3 regions of the Corynebacterium sp. CMW7794 genome follow, and region 2 is predicted to be linked to each of the others. Evidence: riboswitches for the same ligand, from Rfam matches in the RefSeq annotation. Region 2 holds a riboswitch; each other region holds the start of a gene.
The links. A riboswitch is a leader RNA that binds a small molecule or an ion and turns the genes downstream of it on or off. The one in region 2 is predicted to bind thiamine pyrophosphate.
Positions count from the first base shown of each region.

Region 1: linked by a shared signal. The riboswitch ahead of HMPREF3227_RS08720 (bifunctional hydroxymethylpyrimidine kinase/phosphomethylpyrimidine kinase) and the one ahead of thiC (phosphomethylpyrimidine synthase ThiC) in region 2 are both predicted to bind thiamine pyrophosphate.
Region 3: linked by a shared signal. The riboswitch ahead of HMPREF3227_RS09305 (ECF transporter S component) and the one ahead of thiC (phosphomethylpyrimidine synthase ThiC) in region 2 are both predicted to bind thiamine pyrophosphate.

Region 1 covers NZ_KQ961757.1:18,043-21,295, forward strand. The annotation lists gene HMPREF3227_RS08720 (bifunctional hydroxymethylpyrimidine kinase/phosphomethylpyrimidine kinase) at 1-1,181, opposite strand, end outside; TPP riboswitch at 1,169-1,271, opposite strand; gene HMPREF3227_RS08725 (NAD(P)/FAD-dependent oxidoreductase) at 1,372-2,712, opposite strand; gene HMPREF3227_RS08730 (SAM-dependent methyltransferase) at 2,916-3,253, shown strand, end outside.
Region 2 covers NZ_KQ961763.1:37,588-40,840, reverse strand. The annotation lists gene thiC (phosphomethylpyrimidine synthase ThiC) at 1-1,365, opposite strand, end outside; TPP riboswitch at 1,362-1,477, opposite strand; gene rplS (50S ribosomal protein L19) at 1,649-1,993, shown strand; gene HMPREF3227_RS09925 (cutinase family protein) at 2,088-2,888, shown strand; gene HMPREF3227_RS09920 (hypothetical protein) at 2,906-3,253, shown strand, end outside.
Region 3 covers NZ_KQ961759.1:60,341-63,593, reverse strand. The annotation lists gene HMPREF3227_RS09310 (ABC transporter ATP-binding protein) at 1-895, opposite strand, end outside; gene HMPREF3227_RS09305 (ECF transporter S component) at 917-1,546, opposite strand; TPP riboswitch at 1,536-1,681, opposite strand; gene HMPREF3227_RS09300 (DNA-directed RNA polymerase subunit beta') at 2,606-3,253, opposite strand, start outside.

The sequences.
Region 1 (3,253 bases), on a different contig from region 2:
ATCTCAATGGCGAGGCACTCGGCGGCACCCGAGGCCCAATGAAGCTGCGCGCCGGCGTCCGGTGCGAGGGCGGCTAAGCGCGCCAGCGCCTTCGAATACTGGTTGAGGTACTGCGCGTCCTGCGCCAGGTAAAAGGCGAAGTCCTCTTCGCGCAGCGTGCCGGTACCTAGCGCCTGGATGAAAGGCAGCTGCGTAATGGACTGCCAGGCGTCGCCGGTGAGTTCCCAGAGACGGGCCGTCTCCGGGCCCGCAGCGGAAACGTGGGGCGCGGGGGCGGCCGCAGTGCTCGTGACATCGCTGTAGAAGCGCGCCGGGACGGTGGAAGCTGCCGCCGCGAGGCGGCGGGCGCGGTGCCCATGGTCGACGGGGCCGTGGCCCTGGCCGACCTCAAGGGCGGCCGCGTGGGAGATGGCCTCGTGGAGCCAGCGGGTGGACCAGGAGAGGGCATCGGAAAGCGAGGCGCCGGCGCCGAGCCGGGTGGCCAACGCCGAGGAGAGGGAACACCCCGTGCCGTGGGTGTGCGGGGTGTCCACGCGCGGACAGGAGATGCGGTGGACGGCGCCGTCCGGGGTGACGACGGCGTTATCGGCGAGGTCGCCGCGCAGGTGCCCGCCCTTGACGATGACCGTGGTGCGGGTGTCGGCGGACCATGCGGTGGCGTGGGCGATGGCTTCCTCGAGCGTGGTGGCCTCGGCCGTCTGCGTGAGCACGGCGAGCTCCTTGAGGTTGGGCGTGACTACGGTGGCACGTGCGCACAGCTCGCGCACGGCGGCCTCCGCGTCGCGGTCGAGGAGGCGGTCGCCGCTCGTGGCCACCATGACGGGGTCGAGGACCACGGGCACGTCCGAGAGTTGGGCGAGAAAGCGTGAGACCTCCGCCACGATGGCGGCGCTGCCCAACATGCCAATCTTCACCGCGTCAATGGTGACGTCTGAGGCCACGGCGGTAAGCTGCGCGCGGAGGAACTCGACCGGCGGGGTGTGGACCTCGCGCACGCCCTGGGTATTCTGTGCGACGAGGGCGGTCACGGCGGACATGCCGTAGCCGCCTGCCGCGGCGATGGATTTGAGGTCTGCCTGGATGCCGGCCCCGCCCGTGGGGTCCGTTCCGGCGATGGAGAGTACGCGGGGTACTGCAGGAATGCGCGCCGAAGCAGGCGCGCCAATAACGGCGTCGTTCACAACGATCCCTTCGCTAGTTCTAACTCAGTGCAGGTTCGATGGGTGTTATCTCAGCCGCGGCTTCGAGCCTTGGCACCCCATGTTGCGCTCTCGACACTAACAAAGGACCGTAGGTGTGTGCGCGGTTTTGGGCATAAAAATCCCCCGTTCGCGATACAGCGAGACGGGGGAATGATGGGGAAGAGAAGACTTACGCGTCCTTGCCCATCTTGTTGCGGGCCAAACGCTGCTGGTCCGTGATTGCGAGGTTGCCGCGGACCGGGGAGACGGCATTGATGAGCCAGTTGAGGGCCACGATGGCGCGGGAACGGAAGCCGACGAGGTATGCGACGTGGAGAGCCAGCCAGGCGATCCATGCCGGGAAGCCGGTCATTTCGGTCTTGCCCATCTTCACCACAGCGTTGAAGCGGGAGATGACGGCCATGGAGCCCTTATCGAAGTAGTCGAAGGCCTCCTTTTCGTTGGCAGTGGACTCCTCATCCAGCTTGGCCTCGATGAGCTTGGCAGCGTGTGCGCCACCCTGCATGGCGACCTGTGCCAGGCCCGGCAGACGGTTAAGACCCATCATGTCGCCGATGACGTAGACGTTGGAGTACTCGCCCAGGGTGAGGTCCTCGTTAACCGGGACGCGGCCTGCGCGGTCGGTCTCGACGCCAGCTTGTTCGGCAACCATCTTGCCCAGCGGGGAAGCGGCAACACCGGCGGACCAGATCTTGACGCCAGCCTCGATGGTGGTCTCCTGTTCGGTCTTCATGTCCTTGTAGGTCACGGACTTCTCGTCCACGTTGGTGACCATGGCGTTGAGGCGTACGTCGACGCCCAGCTTCTCCAGCGTGCGCTGTGCTTTGCGGCCCAAGCGCTTGCCGAACGGCGGCAGGACCTGCGGTGCACCGTCGAGGAGGTAAATCTTCGCAGACGACGGCGAGAAGTTGGAGAACTGGCCGTTGAAGGAGCGCTTGGCCATCTCTGCGATCTGGCCGGTGAGCTCGACGCCGGTCGGGCCAGCACCGACGATGACGAAGGTGAGGAGCTTCTCGCGCTCAGCCGGGTCATCGGTCAGCTCTGCCTTCTCGAAGGCGGCAATGATGTTGGCGCGCAGCTCGAGCGCGTCATCCAGGGTCTTCATGCCCGGCGCGAACTCGGCGAAGTGGTCGTTGCCGAAGTAGGACTGGCCAGCGCCAGCGGCGACGATGAGGGAGTCGTACTCGAAGGTGCGCTCGGTGTTGTCCAGAGCCGCGGTGACGGTCTGGGCTTTGATGTCGATGTCCGTCACGTTGCCGTTGACGAAGTGGGCGTTGTCCTGGTCGCGCAGAATCTGGCGGGTGGACGGAGCGATCTCGCCGGAGGAGACGAGGCCGGTGGCTACCTGGTAGAGCATCGGCTGGAACAGGTGGTGGTTCTTCTTGTCGATGAGCGTGACGTCAACATCAGCGTTCTTCAAGGACTTGACGGCGTTTAAGCCGCCGAAGCCTGCACCAATAACGACGACGTGGTGGCGGCCGCCGTTGGGACGGAAAGCGTTCTCAGCCATGTGTGAGTAAAACCTCTCTTGTAAAGATATACAGCCGTGTTTTTAGCTACCCGGCTAGTGTAATAGGTTGCTCCTTGGTCGGCATAGTTTAGGTCACAAAATACTCCGGGCGCGCGGCCCCGCCTGGGCGCTGTGGCGCTCTGCGCCGCTTAAACTGGCGGGTATTGTCCGTCGTTCGCCGGTTCTAATGAGTAAGGGGCACCGTGAGCCATTCCCATCTTGACGCCATTGATGCGCAGCTGTGGCCAGGCGTGGCGGAGGTGCCCGTTCCTCGCTTTGGCGCGTGGCGTGCCCGGCGCGCGGAGGCTCAGTTTGCGCAGGCCTGCGACGCGGCGGGACTGGTACTAGAGGGCGCTGACGCTGACCTGCGGGTCGCGCATGACGCGCTCTTCGACCGCCTCGCGCACGGCGGCTGGGTAGGCTTCGCGGAGTCCTATCTCGCCGGAGAGTGGACGACGCCGGACTCCGCGCATCTCGTGCGTGTCCTCAAGCGCCTGCTCGGTGCTGGGTACGCACCCAAGACCCCCGCAGTGCCCGAATC
Region 2 (3,253 bases):
AATGACGCCGGTCTTCACGTCGTCGCGGTTGGGCAGGCCGAGGTGCTCCTTCGGCGTGACGTAGCAGAGCATCGCCGTGCCGCCCATCGCGATGTGGGCCGCACCGATGGCCGAGGTGATGTGGTCGTAGCCGGGCGCGATATCGGTGACGAGGGGACCGAGGGTATAGAAGGGGGCATCGGAAGCCCAGTCCTGCTCCAGCTCGTTGTTTTCCTGAATCATATTGAGCGGGACGTGGCCGGGGCCCTCGACCATGACCTGGACGTCGTACTCCCAGGCGCGACGGGTGAGCTCGCCGATGGTCTTCAGCTCCGCAAACTGCGCGGTGTCGTTGGCGTCCGCGAGGCAGCCGGGGCGCAGGCCGTCGCCGAGGGAGAAGGCGACGTCGTAGCGGGAGAAGATCTCGCAGAGCTCGTCGAAGTTCTCATAAAGGAAGGACTCCTTGTGGTGGGCGAGGCACCAGCCTGCCATGATGGAGCCGCCGCGGCTGACGATGCCGGTGACGCGCTCGGTGGTGAGCGGAATGTAGGGAAGCAACACGCCGGCGTGGATGGTCATGTAGTCCACGCCCTGTTCGCATTGCTCGATGACGGTGTCACGGAAGATCTCCCAGGTGAGGTCCTCCGCGATGCCGTTTACTTTTTCCAGTGCCTGGTAGATAGGCACCGTGCCAATGGGGACAGGGGAGTTGCGCAGGATCCACTCGCGGGTCGTGTGGATATCGTCGCCCGTGGAGAGATCCATGACGGTGTCCGCGCCCCAGCGAGTGGCCCAGCGCAGCTTTGACACTTCTTCCTCGATGGAGCTTGTGACCGCCGAGTTGCCGATGTTGGCGTTGATCTTGGTGAGGAACTTCCGGCCGATGATCATGGGCTCGGACTCGGGGTGGTTGATGTTGTTGGGGATGATGGCGCGCCCGCGGGCGACCTCGGAGCGGACGAACTCTGGATCGCAGTGCTCGCGCAGGGCGACGAATTCCATTTCCTTGGTGATAATGCCCTGGCGGGCGTAGTGCATTTGGGTGACGCGTTTGGTCCCCCTACGTGGCGTGGGCTTTGTGCCCTTCCATTCCTGGGACGCGGCACCACGCTTCTGGGCAGACTTGCCGTCGTCAGCGAGATCGCGTGCGCGGCCCTCGTATTCTTCGGTGTCGTTACGCTCTTCGATCCATGCTTGTCGCAGGGGCGGAAGCCCTTGCGTGGGATCGCATTCCGGGCCGCGGGTGCGGTAGATGCGGAAAGACTCGTTGGGGCCGGTGGGGGAGTCGTCGAGTTGGATTTCGGTTTCCGGGACCTCGAGACCCTTCTCACGGATCGGCGAGTAGGAGTGCTTGGGGTGGATTTCTTGCTCATGGGTAGCCGACATGGGCCTGACCTCTCTTCCTTCGCTGGTGCTAACCAGACAGGTTCGAACGGTGCGGCCGCGGTTCCAGCGGCCATCTCAGCCCGCTTCCATGCGGGCTCCCGTGGGGATAAGTGCGAGTCCTAGACTAAACACAAGGCCTCGGGTTTGTCAGCGATTTGAGAGATTTTGTTTGGGTGCAGGGGTTATGGAACAATAGATGGCTGTTCTATGTAACAGGCACGAACCGGTCAGCTTCCCTGAGGAAGCGCTTGGGTCCTCTGTCTTAAATTGAAAAGGAAAATCAATGACCAACAAGATTGATCTGCTGGACAAGGCCTCGCTGCGCGAGGACATCCCGAACTTCCGCCCGGGCGACACCCTTGACGTCAACGTCAAGGTCATCGAGGGCACCACCGAGCGTACCCAGCTGTTCAAGGGTGTCTGCATCCGCCGTCAGGGCGCTGGCATCCGCGAGACCTTCACCGTCCGTAAGGTTTCCTTCGGTATCGGCGTCGAGCGTACCTTCCCGGTGCACTCCCCGAACATCGCCTCCATCGAGGTCGTTCGCCGTGGCCGTGTCCGCCGTGCGAAGCTGTACTACCTGCGCGACCTGCGCGGCAAGAAGGCTCGCATCAAGGAGCGCCGCTAGTTCTAGCGCGCTGTTACCGCCTCGTCTCCTGTGCTGGAGCGGGGCGGTTCCGCCGTTTTATGCGGGGCTACACGGCACGGCTTAGAATTCCCTCGTGACGCTCTCTGCTCTCCGCTCTGTGCTTGCCTGCCTTCTGGTCGCTGTGATTGCCGTGCTTTCGGTGCATGCGGCCCCGCGCGCGGTCGCACGCCAGTGCACGGCCATTCACGTTCTGCAGGCGGCCGGCACGGGATTTAGCGCGCGGTATTACACCGCGGAGCCGGTGGGGCTCGACTTCAGCGGGTGGAATCCCGTAGATACGCTCCAGATTCGTCTCGGCGCAGATGATGTGAGCGGTACGAATATCCAATATCCGGCCTCCCTCGGCCGATTCAGCGCTTTCCAACCCAACGCGCTGGGTTCGGAAGCCGCGACCTATGGTGAATCCGTGCGTGCAGGCGTCGAGGACGCGCGCCGCGAGCTCGAGTACGTCGAGCGTGCGTGCCCTTCCACGCGCTACATGGTGATTGGCTACTCCCAGGGTGCCTCGGTCGCCGGTGATATCGCCGCAGAGATTTCCGCCGGCCGCGTGAAGGGCGTAACGCCTGACGATGTCGCCGCGGTCATCCTTGTTGCCGACCCCGGCCGCGCACGGCTCGGCGCCCCACCTGCACGACCCGCGAAGCTCTACGGTCCGGTGCCCGCGGGCACACGCGCGGCGAATGGCGAGATCATCCTCGACGGCGGGACGGGCGTGAGCGCTGGTCGCGAGGGCATGACCGGCCAGCGCCCCGGAAACTTCGCAGGCATGGAGGGCAAGGTTGTCTCCCTGCGCAATAACACGGACATGGCATGTGCGACGCCCTCGGATACCATCGTGCGCGATATCGCGGACTACGCCAATCGCGTCGAATAGGAGGGCCCTCGGATACGTTGACGCCCCGCGTGGTGGAGCGCTTCCTCGCCGGGATGTCAGAGGGCAAAGATGTGGGCGCGGCCTTGGCCGAGTCGGGTGCGTCCGTCCTCCAGGTGCCCACACTCGTGGCGACCGTGGCGGAGTTGTCCCAGTACTACCTGATTCTCGAGTCGCATACGCACCCGGGACTATCTATTGAGCAGCTCGTGGGTATCGGGCTCATCGCGGCGTTGCCCAACCTTGCGTATGAGGGCGCGATGTCGGACTATCTCATCCCGGTGCTCGAGGTCGCGTCCGAGCCGCTGAACTCGATAAGCCCCGAGGTCGGCGCCTGGTTCGACGTAGCAGTCGAGGGCTTCAAGGCC
Region 3 (3,253 bases), on a different contig from region 2:
CGGCCACGCCAATCTCCCCGCCGCAGCTGGGAAGCAGGCCCGCCATGGTCATCAACCACGTGGTTTTCCCAGAGCCGTTCGCACCCGTGATGACGGTGGAATACCCCTGCGGGACACGCACACTGCGGGGCGGGCCGAAACGCGTCACAAGGTTGTTCGACCACAGCGCGGCCTCGGCATCTGCCGGGGCGGGCACGGCGACGGGCAAGCCGGTGACGGCGCGCGCGGCCGTCACCGCTCCGTATGCGCCGTCTTCGACGATGCGCCCCCGGTCCAGGCGCACCGCGCGATCCAGCAGGCCGGACCACGCGGAATACTGGTGTTCCACCACGACCAACGTCGCTCCCGTGGCACGGACGATCCGCTCGACGGCCACGACCACGTCGCGCGCGCCCTGTGGATCGAGGTTGGCCGTCGGCTCGTCAAGCAAGATGAGCCCGGCGCCCATGGCAATGACTCCGGCGAGCGCCAGGCGCTGTTTCTGTCCACCGGACAGGCGTTGGGTGGGGTGGTCAAGCGGCACATCCAGGCCAACGAGGTCCAGGGCGTGTTCGACGCGCGGCCATATCTCCGCGCGCGGTAGGCCGAGATTCTCGCAGCCAAATGCCGCGTCGCGGCCCACAGTGGCCGCAATAACCTGCGATTCCGGATCCTGGAGAACGAGCCCGGCCGGGGTCTGCGGGTTCAAGGTGAGGTGGCCTACTTGCTGCCCGTCCTCGTCGCCACCAAGAACGCCGGCGAGCGCAGCCAAGAGCGTGGATTTACCGGAACCGGAATCCCCGCACAACAAGACTCGCTCGCCTGGGGCGATGTCGAGGTCAATATCGTCCAATGCGGGGGTCGCGCGGCCCGCGTGGGTCCACCCGAAGCCGCGCAGGGTGATCTGAGTCGTCATAGACAAGCAAAAACTACGCGGCTACTTGGCGCGGGCTTCGCGGCCTACAGCAAAGCGGTCGAGAGCACCCGTGGCCGCCAGGGCACGCGTTAGCAGGTGGCCGACGACGCCGGCCAGGATAGCGCCCGAGATAATCAAGCAGACCAGGTAGATGATGAGGAACTCCGGTCCTTTAGCCAGGTTGCCGGAGGTAAACAGCTCAAGGCACCACGCGCCAACACCGGCGAGTGCGCCGCCAAGCATGGCGATGCCCAGGCCGAATCTGCGGTATGCGAAAACGATGAGGACAAGCTCAATGCCGATGCCTTGGGCGAGGCCCGAGTAAATGGTGGACCAGCCCCATTGGCTGCCCATCACGGCAGAGACCGATGCCGCGAGCACCTCAACGTAGAGAGCCGCACCCGGCTTGCGGATGATGAGCGCGCCCAGCACGCCGCCAATCAACCAGATACCCGTGGCCAGGCCGCCTAGGCCCGGCGTGAGGGCATCCATGGCCATGTACCAGGCGTAGCCCACAGAGTTCCAGAAAACGAAGATGAGGCCGCAGGCCACCGCCAGCACGGTGGCGACAATGATGTCCACCACGCGCCAGCGCAGTGAGCGGCGCGGGGCCGAAGTAGTAGCGGTTGCGGGCGCAGATGTCGCGCTCATGATTCCTCCCTTATCGCCGGCATTATCCGGATCAGGTTCGACGGTTCGCCGATGCAGCACTGAGCGAGTCCATGTCACTCGCTAGCTGCTGCGGCATCTCAGCCCCGCCTACGCGGAGCACCCGTGTCACGTGTGAAATTTAAGTGGTGTTTGCCCCCATCACTTAGCCAAATCCGGCGATGGGGTGGAAAACATCTTTATCTTAACAGCCACCACTCCCTCGAAAGCACGTGGATGGGGCAATAGCTGGCAACAGTTTTTCTTCACGCGCTAGCAAGATTTTGTGCCCTTTGATAGGACACGCTGAGAATTTCGCCCATGTCGCGCACCATCATTCCAGACTTTCATCGCAACAGCATGCTTACGGGTGCTTTCTTTCGCCTCAGCCGTAAGCCGTGCGGCTTCTTCGCGCTGCTTGTCCGCGCGTGGATTTAGCTCAGCGCTATTGGAGGGGAAAATGACTTCAACCACGATGTTGAGTTCGTCTGGGCTTACTCCTGCCTAATAGGCCATGGTTTCCCGGATCTCGTCGGCGGCATGGGCTAGTCGCTTAGTCTGCGACACAGCTCCCAGCTCGGCGCATTCCAGCACCCACACGTCACTCGTGCCTCCTTCTGCGGTAACTGTGTACGTCTTGGCCATTATCTCCACCCACCCTTTCCTCGTTCCTGCGCACATTGACCGAAGACCTTTTTCGCTGTCACATCGTCGATCTCGCGGTATCTGCCGAGCGCTCGGGTGGTGTTGCCCTCCCGGTAGGCATCATGGCGAGTAAGGGCGATTTCCTCAAATTCAAGACTGCCTCGTTTGGCTTCATCCTTCAGCTTTTGATGGCAGCGGAGTGCTTCATGCCCATCAGTCGACTATCGATGTCTATTGCGAGTAGACATTCCCAAAGATGGTAATTCTGCCCTATTTCGGTCACAGCGCAGCACAAAGCCCCGGCTTTCCCTGCCACATGCGGTGGCGAAGGAAGCCGGGGCTTCGCGAAATTAAAGCAAACCAAGCTTGAAGTGCTGGCCCGCCTGGCAGTGGCGCCAGGCAGGGCTGGGGCGAGAACTAGAAGGTGAAGTCCTCGTCCAGCGGGACGGAGGCGCCGGTGAATTCACCGAACCCGTCGTCGCCGTAGATGGAATCACCGTACGTCGGGATGGAGTATGCCGCGTTGCGGGCAGCCTCCGTCGGCTTGACGGTGATGTTGCGGTAGCGCGAGATACCGGTACCGGCCGGGATGAGCTTACCGATGATGACGTTCTCCTTCAGGCCAATGAGCTGATCGGAGCGCTTGTTGATAGCGGCGTCGGTGAGGACGCGGGTCGTCTCCTGGAAGGAGGCGGCCGACAGCCAGGACTCGGTGGCCAGCGACGCCTTGGTGATACCCATGATCTCCGAACGGAGCTGGGCGGGCTCGCCGCCCTCGGCGACCTGCTTGGCGTTGACCTGCTTGGCCTCAGAGAGGTCAACCAGCGTGCCTGGCAGGAACTCCGTGGAGCCCGCGTCGATGACGGTACCGCGACGCAGCATCTGGCGGATGATGATCTCGATGTGCTTATCGTGGATGGCCACACCCTGCGTACGGTAGACGGCCTGAACCTCGTCGATGAGGTGCTTCTCAACACCACGGCGACCGAGGACCTCGAGGACGTCGTGCGGGTCAGCCGCACCGCGCATGAGGCGCTCGCCGGTGGTGACGTGGTCACCATCGCG